DNA from 2 places in the Dorea hominis genome. Region 1 is predicted to be linked to the other one. Evidence: a T-box and tRNA genes for the amino acid it is inferred to sense, from the RefSeq annotation. Region 1 holds a T-box; the other holds one or more tRNA genes.
What was found. The T-box of region 1 lies ahead of leuS (leucine--tRNA ligase). A T-box ahead of a tRNA ligase gene usually reads a tRNA of that ligase, here a tRNA-Leu.
Positions count from the first base shown of each region.

Region 1 (5,697 bases):
TGGTTCTCCCCAGTATCTTTGACGTGAGAATACCCAGTCACGCAGTTTGTAATTAACAGTAGCTCGACCAATTCCACGTTCTTCGATAATGTGTGGTGCTTCTTTTTTCAGTACAGAAGATTCCATACCATTCCACTCACCGGAATTAATCATTGTTCCGGAAGCTTCTGTGTATGCTTCTGTCATATTTTCAATTTCTTTTCCGTCTTTTGCGATAACCTGGATGATCGGGATGCCGAATTTTGTTGCAAATTCAAAGTCACGGTCATCGTGAGCCGGTACACACATGATTGCTCCTGTACCATAATCTGCAAGTACATAATCAGATAACCAGATTGGTGTCTTCTCGCCATTTAACGGGTTGATTGCATAACTTCCTGTAAATACACCTGTCTTTTCCTTATCCTGCATACGGTCTACATTAGACTTCATGGATGCATCGTAAATGTACTTCTCAACTTCTTCTCTTGTCTCATCTGTAGCCAGACTCTTTGCAAGTTCATGCTCCGGAGCCAGTACCATAAAGGTTGCTCCATATAATGTATCTGGTCTGGTTGTATATACTGTGATCTTTTCTTCTCTTCCTTCTACCGGGAAGTCAACTTCTGCACCATAAGATTTACCAATCCAGTCGGTCTGCATCTTCTTAACTTTCTCAGGCCAGTCTAATTTGTCCAGATCATTTAAAAGTCGGTCTGCATATGCTGTGATTTTTAACATCCACTGCCGCAGATTCTTCTTGGTAACTTCTGCTCCGCAGCGTTCACATTTACCATTTACAACTTCTTCGTTTGCAAGACCTGTCTTGCAGGACGGGCACCAGTTGATTGGGAACTCTTTCTCATATGCAAGGCCCTCTTTGAACATCTTCACGAAAATCCACTGTGTCCACTTATAGAAATTCGGATCTGTTGTATTTACTTCACGATCCCAGTCATATAAAGCTGCGATCTCGTTGATCTGTCTCTTGATATTTTTAATATTTGCTTCTGTGGAAATAGACGGATGTACACCCATCTTAATTGCATAGTTCTCAGCCGGAAGTCCGAATGCATCCCATCCCATCGGATGAATGATGTAATAGCCCTGCTGCAATTTATAACGGCTCCATACATCAGAGATTACATAACCTCTCCAGTGTCCTACATGAAGTCCATTTCCTGATGGATATGGGAACATATCCAGACAATAATATTTCTCTCTTTTGCTTCCGTCATCGTTCGTTGTCACATTGACCGGGTTCTTTTCCCAGTTTTCGCGCCATTTTTTCTCGATTGCCTTATGATTATAAGGGATCTTTGACATCTTTCCATTCCTCCTGTTTTCTAAATAACTTTTTATGTTTGATTTCCACCTTCAGAGCCTGCCGGAGGCTTTTTGTATAATAGAAACTGAAATTCTTATTATATAAAAATATAAGCCTCCTCATCTCTAAGAGACGAAAAGGCTTGATTTCCGTGGTACCACTCTTCTTCACCCGGATATACCGGATGCACTCATTCACTTCTGTAACGGGAAGACCCGCTATTATCTACTCCTGTTCAATAATAGAACTCCGAGGCGAGTTGGGAGATTACGCTTGCTGTCTCACACCAACCGACAGCTCTCTGAAAAACGATGATCTCTTAATATTCCTCTTCAACGTTTCTGCGTTATTCCCATCTATTATATGAAGAATGTTAAAATAAGTCAACCCCTATCTTAAGATTGCACCACTCCAAAACGATATTTTTTATTCTACATCTTTCAGCGCATCCAGATCTTCTTCTCCGGTACGGACTTTAATGACTTTCTGTACGTTGTAAACAAAGATCTTGCCATCTCCGACACGTCCTGTATATAATGTTTTCTTTACGGTTTCTACTACTTTTTCAACCGGAATACTTCCTATTATTACTTCAACTTTTACCTTCGGAAGCACTGTTACATCCATTTCTACACCACGATATTTTTCTCCGGCGCCTTTCTGGATACCGCATCCCATAACCTGTGTTACAGTCATTCCGGTTACGCCAAGTGTATTTAATGCATTTTTCAGTTTTTCATAACGGGAAAGTTTTGCAATAATTACAACTTTATGAATACCTGTCTCTGCATCTACAGGCGTAGTTACCTTCACTGCCGCTGCACGCTGTACTTCTGATGCCGCATCATAATCGCTCTCACCAAGTTCTGTATTTTCATTTACATTCATACCTGCGCCTGTAACATCCATTAAACTGAATCCTGCATAAGCAGAAGAAAGTCCATGTTCCGTTGCATCCAGACCGATAATTTCCTCTTCTTCCGAAACCCGAAGTCCCAATGTTCTATCGACCACTTTAAACACGATCGTCATTGTAACTGCTGTCATTATCTCTTTTGTCATAATCGTCCTCCTTCTCTCATTACCTGTCTGAAAAATCATGAAATAAAGAAAGGCATGGATTTCTGTCGCCGACATACAAAAAAACACACCTTTGTGTTCTTTATCCCTGTAATGATTATCAGAAAGCAAAGGCGCTTCGAGAATAATCTCGAAGCGCCTTTGCTTTCATGCGGTTTAGTTTAGTGTACGTTTTTTCAGTTGTCAAGTCGTATGTACAATTTTCAGAATTTTATATAAAAATCTAAAAAATAGTTGTTCCTTTTCGTCATTTCGTGTATAATAAGCTCAAGTACTCATACTGATATTATTCAGTAAATCTGATACATAAAGGAGAGTTTGCCATGGTAAATTTATTAACAGGCCCAAAAGGCAGCGGAAAAACACAAACAATGATTGAGCAGGCTAATGCGCAGGCTAAGAGATGCAACGGAAATGTTGTTTTTATCAAAAAAACACATCGCGACACAGCAAGTGTAGCATTTGATATCCGTACAATCTGTATGGATGATTTTCCAACAATTACTAACACAGATGAATATATCGGATTCTTATATGGTATGTACAGTTCTAACCATGATATCGAGTGTATCTTTATCGATGGTATTTTAAAACATGCTGACATTTCTCTGGAAAATATTCCGGAATTTATCGAACGACTGAAAAAACTCTCTAGCGAATGCAACATTGACTTTTATGTAAGCATCAGTGCTGCCAAAGACGATTTATCCGCAGTTAATACTGACGGTTGCACATTTTTAAATTAATGATCTGATCAGGACAACAGCAGGCGGCTTTTTGTATTCAGAAGCTGCCTGTTTTTATATGATAGGAAATTGCATTCCCCATCATGTAAAAAACCTCCGGCAGGATGCGCATTATAACGCTTATTTAAAAGAATGAAAAAGAGGAACAAACAATGGACAAGAACGAAAGACAAAGACTGAGGCGCCGCCGACGGAAGCTTAGAAGAATCTATCTTCACGTCAGACGCGCTGTTGTAATTCTGATTCTGCTTCTGATCTGCTTTGGAATCTTTTCCGGAATCAAAGCAATTGTACATGCAATTACCGGCTCCAGTCCGAAGACGGAACAGACAGCTCAGAAAAAGAAGGCACCTTCAATTGACACTTCCGGTGTAACCGTGAATGAATTTACGATCAAAGGAAAGAGTAATCCTTCCACAACTTCCCTGACTATAAGTTCCATGGGAGATTGTACACTTGGTACAGATGAACATTTTGATTCTTCGACCAGCCTGCCGGCTTACTATAATCAATACGGCGCTGATTATTTCTTCAAAAATGTAAAATCCATTCTGGAAAAGGATGATCTTTCTATTGTGAATTTTGAAGGAACACTGACTACAGAGACAACGAGAGAAAATAAAAGTTACGCCTTCAAGGCGCCACCGGAATATGCACAGATTCTGTCAAACAATTCGGTAGAAGCTGCCAATACAGCGAACAATCACAGCTCTGATTACGGCGAACAGAGTTATACCGATACAATCAAAAACCTGACCGATGCCGGTATCGCTCCATTCGGATACGATACCGTTGATATCATTAAAATCGGCAAGATCAAAGTCGGACTTACCGGTATTTATGAACTGAATGATCATCTGGATCGCGAAGAACAGGTAAAACAGAATATCCAGGCTTTAAAAGAACACGGCGCAAATCTGATCATTGCAAATTTCCACTGGGGAACGGAAAAAGAAACCAGTCCGGACACGAACCAGCAGACACTTGCACACCTGGCAGTAGATCAGGGTGCTGACCTCGTTATCGGACATCACCCACATGTTTTGCAGGGTATTGAATACTACAAAGGCAAATCCATTGTCTACAGTCTTGGAAACTTTTGTTTTGGCGGAAACTCCAACCCAGCTGATAAGAATACGATGATCTATCAGCAGACATTCTCTTTCAAAAAGGGAAAAGTTCAGAAAAATGCGAAAGAAAATATCATTCCTTGCTCAATCTCTTCCACATCAGTACGCAACGATTATTGCCCGACACCACTAGAAGGAGATCAGAATCAGGCACTTCTGGATCTGATTAAAAACTATAACGAAGCGATTGCAAACGGAGAATTTAAAACACCTGCAAGCGACAGTTCCGATTCTACTTCCGGAACGACAGATACCACATCTGACACTTCATCAGATGCCGGCTCAGACAGTTCCACGGATAGTTCGCCGGACAGCGCATCGGATTCTTCCGGCAGCGGCACAACAGACTCGACAGGTACAACGGATTCCTCTACTGATACTGTAGATGGATTGTAGAATCCTAAATTTTTATAAGAACACTTACCGATGTCCCAAGTATTGAAGACTGTCTTCATTTGGACTGTAATGGCACAAAAGAACCGGCACACACGCGCCGGTTCTTTTTCTACCACTTTTTGTGTTAATCTCTAAGTCAGTTTTAATCTTCTTTTATTTATCATCTGCCTGAGCATCTGTCTGGGAAGGCTCTTCTGTTTTCACAGTCTTCTCTGCTTTTTTTGTGCTCTGTACTGCCTGCTTCTCTGTGACAGTTACAGTGTAAGATGTATTTCTTCCTGAGAAATCTGTTGCAATCATCTTAATATTCACTGTACCTACGCCAACAGCTGTTACATTTCCATCTGCATCTACAGTTGCAACATTGGTATTGTTAGATTTGAAACGTACAGTTGGAAGTGTTCCACTTGCAGGGAAGATATGAATATCACTATTCTTATAAGTATCTCCTACCTGAAGTTTTACATCCATATTTGTATACTCAAAGCTGCTGCATGTTCTTGCCTGTTCCGGTGTCAGCATCTGGATCGCATTGTGCTCCAGATCTCTGGTCCACTGCCACCAACCTCCATCATACAGACTTACTTTCCAGCCTTTTTCATATGCCATCAGAAGAGGCATTGTTGCTCTCCATCCTGTTCCACAGAAGAAGCACACCTCATTTGTCGGATATACATAGCTATCTGCCATAAAACCTTTGAATCTCTCATAAGAAATCAAAGTTCCGTCCGCATTCATATATTCTTCCATTGTGTTCGCATCATTCCCTGCACGTCCGAATACTGCTCCGGCAATCTCACCTTTTTCCTGAAGCATCGGATAGTTTCCATCCGATAATCCCTTGAACTCATCCAGGCTTCGGATACTTACAAGACGGAAATTCTTATCATTTGCAAGTTTATCTTTCAGTTCTTCTTTGGAAACAATATATTCCGGATGTGCCGGAACTGTTGTTCCGAAATCATAATTTGCATCTGTTACAGGTGTATTAACTTTTGTCTCTACTTCATATCCTGCATTTTTCCAGTTTGTAAGCGAA
Region 1 covers NZ_JACOOY010000008.1:7,757-13,453, forward strand. The annotation lists gene leuS (leucine--tRNA ligase) at 1-1,305, opposite strand, end outside; T-box leader at 1,432-1,651, opposite strand; partial or broken gene H8S07_RS14630 (P-II family nitrogen regulator) at 1,733-2,350, opposite strand; gene H8S07_RS07545 (ATP-binding protein) at 2,710-3,132, shown strand; gene H8S07_RS07550 (CapA family protein) at 3,285-4,658, shown strand; gene H8S07_RS07555 (Ig-like domain-containing protein) at 4,812-5,697, opposite strand, start outside.

Region 2 (5,697 bases), on a different contig from region 1:
CTGTTTCAAATAATCCGACAACAGAAGAAACAACCATGCCAAGACCTAACAGAACCAGAAGCCACGGAAGTCGCTTTTTAATACTCTCGCGCAATGGCTCTTTCAAATCTTCTTCGGCGGTCAATCCGGCGAACTTTGCATAGTCTTCACCCATCTCGTCATCAACCAGGTCTACCATACTCTGGGATGTGATGACACCTAGCAGTTTGTTTTCATTGTCAAGAATCGGGATAGAATCCTCGGAATAATCTTTTAACTTTTCAATACAATCATCAATCAGTTCATTTCCATATACATAAGGATAAGACGTTACGATCAAGTCTTCCAACGGCTGATCCTGTCTTGCGATGATCAGATCTTTCAGATCCATAGCACCATAAAAAGTCTGTTTGTCTGTCACCATAAATATAGTAGAAATATTATCATTTTTTGCCGCCTGGTCAATAAGGCTACTCATTGCCTGCTTGACCGTGAGATTTTCACGGATCATGATGCAGTTGGTTGTCATTTTGCTACCGATTTCTTCCTCGTCGAAAGAAGCAATAACGGCGATGTCTTTTCTGGCATCATCATCCATCAGTTCGATAAAAAGATTCTTTTTGTCTTTTGGAACCATCTGCAAAACATCTACAACGGCATCTGTTTCCATTGCAGACAAAATTAACGCCGCTTTTTTGACATCAATTTCATTCAAATATTCTGCTGCTTCTTTTTCATCGGTGTGTTCAAAGATATCAGAAAGCATATCCAGGTCGAGAATACGACAAAGTTTGACACGCTCTTTTACGGTCAGTTCCGGAAAAACTTCTGCGAGATCATTCTCGTGGTAGTCTTCCAGTTTGTTTCGCATAATCCCCGGAGAGGTGTTGCTCCGGATGATTTTTAGAATCTCCGGTGTGTAATTCTGTGTTTTATTTTCCATTTTTACCTCCAAGTTGCTGTGTGATTTTCAGTTGTTTAAATATCCTTAAGAAATGAATTTGTGCTGTCTTAAGAAATGAAAATCAGGGCATGGAAAATAGAATCAAAAATTATAGAAAACAACAGCATCGACTGTTGCTTGTTTCCGATTCTATATTCTTACTTCGCCCGTGACTATCACAACCGTCCATGCTGTTCACCTGCCTTTAAAATAATTTTAGAAATGATTGTTGGAATTATTGCGAAAATTGCAAAATCTTCCGTAGAATATTATAGCCTTTTCGATAATGAGGCGCAAGTGCTTTTGTATGTAAGAAAGAAAATTTACATCGTTTTAACAGAGATATATTCTTAATAATTCAAAAAAACAAACAAAAAAAGTGAGAAAATGTGATTTGTGATTGACGGAAAATGTGGAAAGTAGTATTATGTTCCTATAAACCTACTGAAAGAATATGTTATAAAAATGGAGGGCATTAAGAAATGGCAAGAGTAGCATTTACAAATGAAAAAGAAGCTACAGGAAAAGAACTGGAAGCTTATCTTGAGTTAAAGAATCAGGGAAAATTAACAAATATGAAAGAAGCACTGCTTCAGGATTATGCAACATATGACGCATTTATGGGATGGTATACATCATGGAACAGACTGGTTGAAATTATTGGACAGCGTGCAGCAATTGTTTATGCACATTCTGTATCTTCAACAAACGGATGCCTTCTGTGCTCCTTATTCTTCGTAAGCGATTTAGCAGAGATCGGAATTGATCCATCTAACTTTGAACCAACTGAGAAAGAAGCACTTCTGAAGAGTCTTGCAGAGCAGATCGTTAAGAACCCTACAAAAGTATCTGACGAGACATTTACAGAGTTAAAGAAATATTACACTGACAAAGAGATTGTAGTTATTGTTGGATTTGCATGCCAGATGATGGCAACAAACAATTTCAACTCTGTATTACAGATCGATGTTGACCAGAGACTGCTCCCAATCCAGGACAAGTTTGAGCCTGCAACATGGAGAGATGCTATTAAATAAGTTTCGCAGGAAAATAGTAAGAGAACGAAAAAGACTTCATTTTTGGGCGTGCCCAGGGTGAAGTCTTTTTGCTTTGTTCGCCAAATACAGATCCTTGTGCAAGCACAAATCTGTACTTGGCTCATCGTATACACAGAGATAAGATATGCTCTCGAGAATCTTGCTCTGATTAGTGGTCGTTAAATGCTGTCATGCAAATATGATGCATTTGCTTCGTTACAATAACAAAAAAACTCTTGATTACTCAAGAGTTCTTATCGCTAGTGCGGAGAAAGGGACTTGAACCCTCACAGGATTAACTCCCACTAGAACCTGAATCTAGCGCGTCTGCCATTCCGCCATCTCCGCTCGCTGACAAAAAGTATAATATCACATTCTGGCAGATAATGCAAATGTTTTTTTGTATTATTTGAAAAAATATGAAAATTTTTATTTGCACTCAATTGCAAAACGAAAGTCCATACTTTTTATCCCATGCTTAATGGACTTCAATTCCATTGACTTCCAGATGTTCATCAATCGGAATAACGAGACATTTCCGCCCGTCAATTTCTCGGGTTTCAACGAGATCAGACCGCTCCGGGTTTACTTTCAGAACAATATCCGGAGTTTCAATCTGGAAAGTCTTTGTGCTTGCAATATTGGCGGCAAGTAATGTCTGTTTTTCGCCGACCACTTCCTCAAACTCCTCATCGAAAGTTTCGAGATGTTCCTGGGAAGCGCCGCTTCTGGCAAGAAGATTCTTCATTTCCGGTTTGCCGAGTTCTAGCGGTTCCGGTGTTTCTTTGGCTTCTTCGATCATTTCATTCAGATTATCGTGAATATTTCTTACAACTTCATAATCACAATCTTCCCCCAGTGTGTCACTGATGATCGTTTGGAAAGATGCTTTCTGATCTTTTGCGGTAAGTGGGATCTGGCTTCCGAGAACATTTTCAATGAAGTCCGGCTGCAGCTCTTCTGGTTTCTTGGAGTAATACAGAACTCCGTGAAGATCACTTGCGCGGTCATTAAATGCCGGGAAGAGGAAACCTTTGACAGGTAATTCCACAAACCAGTCGCGGATACGGTCTTCAATATTGTTCGTCTCTGCATTGTATGTAAGTCCCGCTTTGGTAAGATTTACTGGACAGATACTGCACATGATATGTTCATATACAGTATCGGAAGCATCGAACATCTCCAGACCGTCTGAAGATTTGCCCGGCACATCATAGACCGCATGGATCAGTATGATGTAATAATTTTCCGGGTAAATATAATTTTCAATGACCTTATCGTAAAATTCCTCAACCAGAAGATCATCGGTAAGCTTGCTGTCACGGAGCTTTAAGAGAAATTCCTGCGTTCCACCCGGCATCTCCTGCTCTGTCGGAAATTCCATGTTCATCAGATTTTTCCCAAGTGTTCCGGATAACGTATGTTTGAAAATATCAAAATATTTGAAGGCTTCTTCTTCCGGCATGGAAAGAAAAGCCTTTTTCAGTTCTGTCTTTTTTTCTTTCTCGTGATCCACATAGCAGCCGCAAATACGTGTAATTGCACAGTTTTCCGGCGTGAACTGCTTGCGGATTTCCAGTACTTCTTTCTTGTTCATAGGTCATACACTCCCTTTTTCAGACTGACTTCAATGTTAGCATATCATGACTTTGTTTACAAGTTTGCAGTGTCAAAATAGATGAATACAGGAGTGGAAAGTGCGGTGGAAATTATGTGATTTTTATAACAAAAAAGAGAAAGAAAATAAGTAGAACGGCGTACAGAAAAAGATTGTAAAGAGAGGTGAGAAAACGTATAATAAGAAGTAGATATGTGTCAAAAAATAGAAAAGAGAGGGTAAAAAAATGGGAAATATCTTTGACATTTTAGGACCGGTTATGATCGGTCCATCAAGCTCCCACACAGCAGGTGCAGCGCGCATCGGTCTTATTGCAAGACAATTGTTCGGGAGACAGCCTGAGAAAGCTACAGTATATCTGCATGGCTCATTTGCTGCAACGGGGAAAGGACACGGAACGGACAAAGCACTGATCGCAGGATTATTGGGGATGCTGCCAGACGATATGCGGATTCCGGTAAGTTTTGATGTAGCAAAAGAAGAAGGCATGGAATTTACAATTGAGAACAAGGACATTAAAGGTGCACACCCGAATACAGCACAGATTGTGATGGAAGCAGAAGGTGTTCCGACGATGAAGATGCAGGCACATTCCATCGGTGGTGGTCGTATCAAAGTCTGCAAGCTGGATGGAATAGACGTGAATTTCAGCGGTGAGACATGCACTTTGATTATTCGAAATATAGATGAACCTGGACGGATCATGGATGTATCAGCAGCACTTTCCAAAGCGGAGATTAATATTGCGACAATGCAGGTATTTCGCGATAAACGTGGCGGCTGTGCGGTAATGGTTGTTGAGACAGATCAGGTGATTCCGAAGGAAGCAATCGAAGATCTGGAGAGTAAGCCGGGAATTATCCGGGTAAAATTCCTGGATCCGAACGGAGTAGAGTAAGAATAGTAAAAGGAGATAGAAGCGTATGTCATATCAATCAATGGAAGAAGCGCAGCTACGCTGCAAAAAAGATGGCATTCCATTCTGGAAGGCTGTACAGATAGAAGATGTAAATGAAAGAGGAGTTACACTGGAAAACTCCTGGAAACAGATGACAGGTATGTGGCAGTCTATGCTGGAAAACCTGGATGCCTATGAAGAGAATCTGGTTTCACAAAGTGGAATGGTCGGAAAAGACGGCGGTCAGATGGATGCCTACAGAGAGAATGAGAAACCGTTATGTGGCGATTTTATGGCAAAAGTTATGGCAAATGCATTAAAAATGGGCTGTAATAATGCATGCATGAAGAGAATAGTAGCAGCACCGACTGCTGGAGCATGTGGTGTACTTCCGGCAGTTCTTGTTACTTATTACAGAGAGTATCAGGTGCCGGAGGAAACGATGATAGAAGCATTATATGTAGCAGCAGGTCTGGGACAGATCATAGCCAACAGAGCATATCTTGCAGGTGCATCAGGTGGATGTCAGGCTGAGATCGGTTCCGGCTCCGGAATGGCAGCAGGTGCAATCTGTCATGTACGTGGTGGCAACAGTGAAGTGATCGCCAATGCATGTGCAATGGCGCTTAAGAATCTGATGGGACTGGTATGCGATCCGGTAGCGGGACTGGTAGAAGTCCCATGTGTGAAGAGAAATGTCGGAGGTGCAGTGAATGCACTGGCAGCTGCAGATATGGCGCTGGCTGGAATTACAAGTAAGATCCCGATCGATCAGGTGATTGATGCAATGAAAGATGTTGGAGATAAGATGGATGTCACTCTTCGTGAGACGGGTATCGGTGGTGTCGCAGGCACACCGGCAGGACAGGCTGTTGCAGAAAAACTGGGTATGTAATACATCATTCCAAGATTACAGATGATTAGTGATGGCAGCAAGAAGGAGCAGACAGAATGACAAAAAAACAAAGAGCACTTGAAGTAATAGAACGTTTGAAAAAGAGATATCCGGATGCGGACTGTACATTGGACTATGATCAGGCATGGAAGCTACTGGTAAGTGTGAGACTTGCCGCACAGTGTACGGATGCCAGAGTGAATATAGTCGTTGAAACATTGTATGATAAGTATCCGACGGTGAAAGCGCTGGCACAGGCTTCACCGGAAGAGATTGAAGAAATTGTCAGACCATGCGGACTTGGCAAAAGTAAGGCAAGAGATATCA
Region 2 covers NZ_JACOOY010000009.1:31,761-37,457, reverse strand. The annotation lists gene mgtE (magnesium transporter) at 1-922, opposite strand, end outside; gene H8S07_RS08380 (carboxymuconolactone decarboxylase family protein) at 1,405-1,959, shown strand; tRNA gene H8S07_RS08375 (tRNA-Leu) at 2,224-2,307, opposite strand; gene H8S07_RS08370 (DUF4317 domain-containing protein) at 2,438-3,556, opposite strand; gene sdaAB (L-serine ammonia-lyase, iron-sulfur-dependent subunit beta) at 3,804-4,475, shown strand; gene sdaAA (L-serine ammonia-lyase, iron-sulfur-dependent, subunit alpha) at 4,501-5,370, shown strand; gene H8S07_RS08355 (endonuclease III domain-containing protein) at 5,427-5,697, shown strand, end outside.
Region 2: it encodes a tRNA-Leu, which carries the amino acid that the T-box ahead of leuS (leucine--tRNA ligase) is inferred to sense. The anticodon was not compared.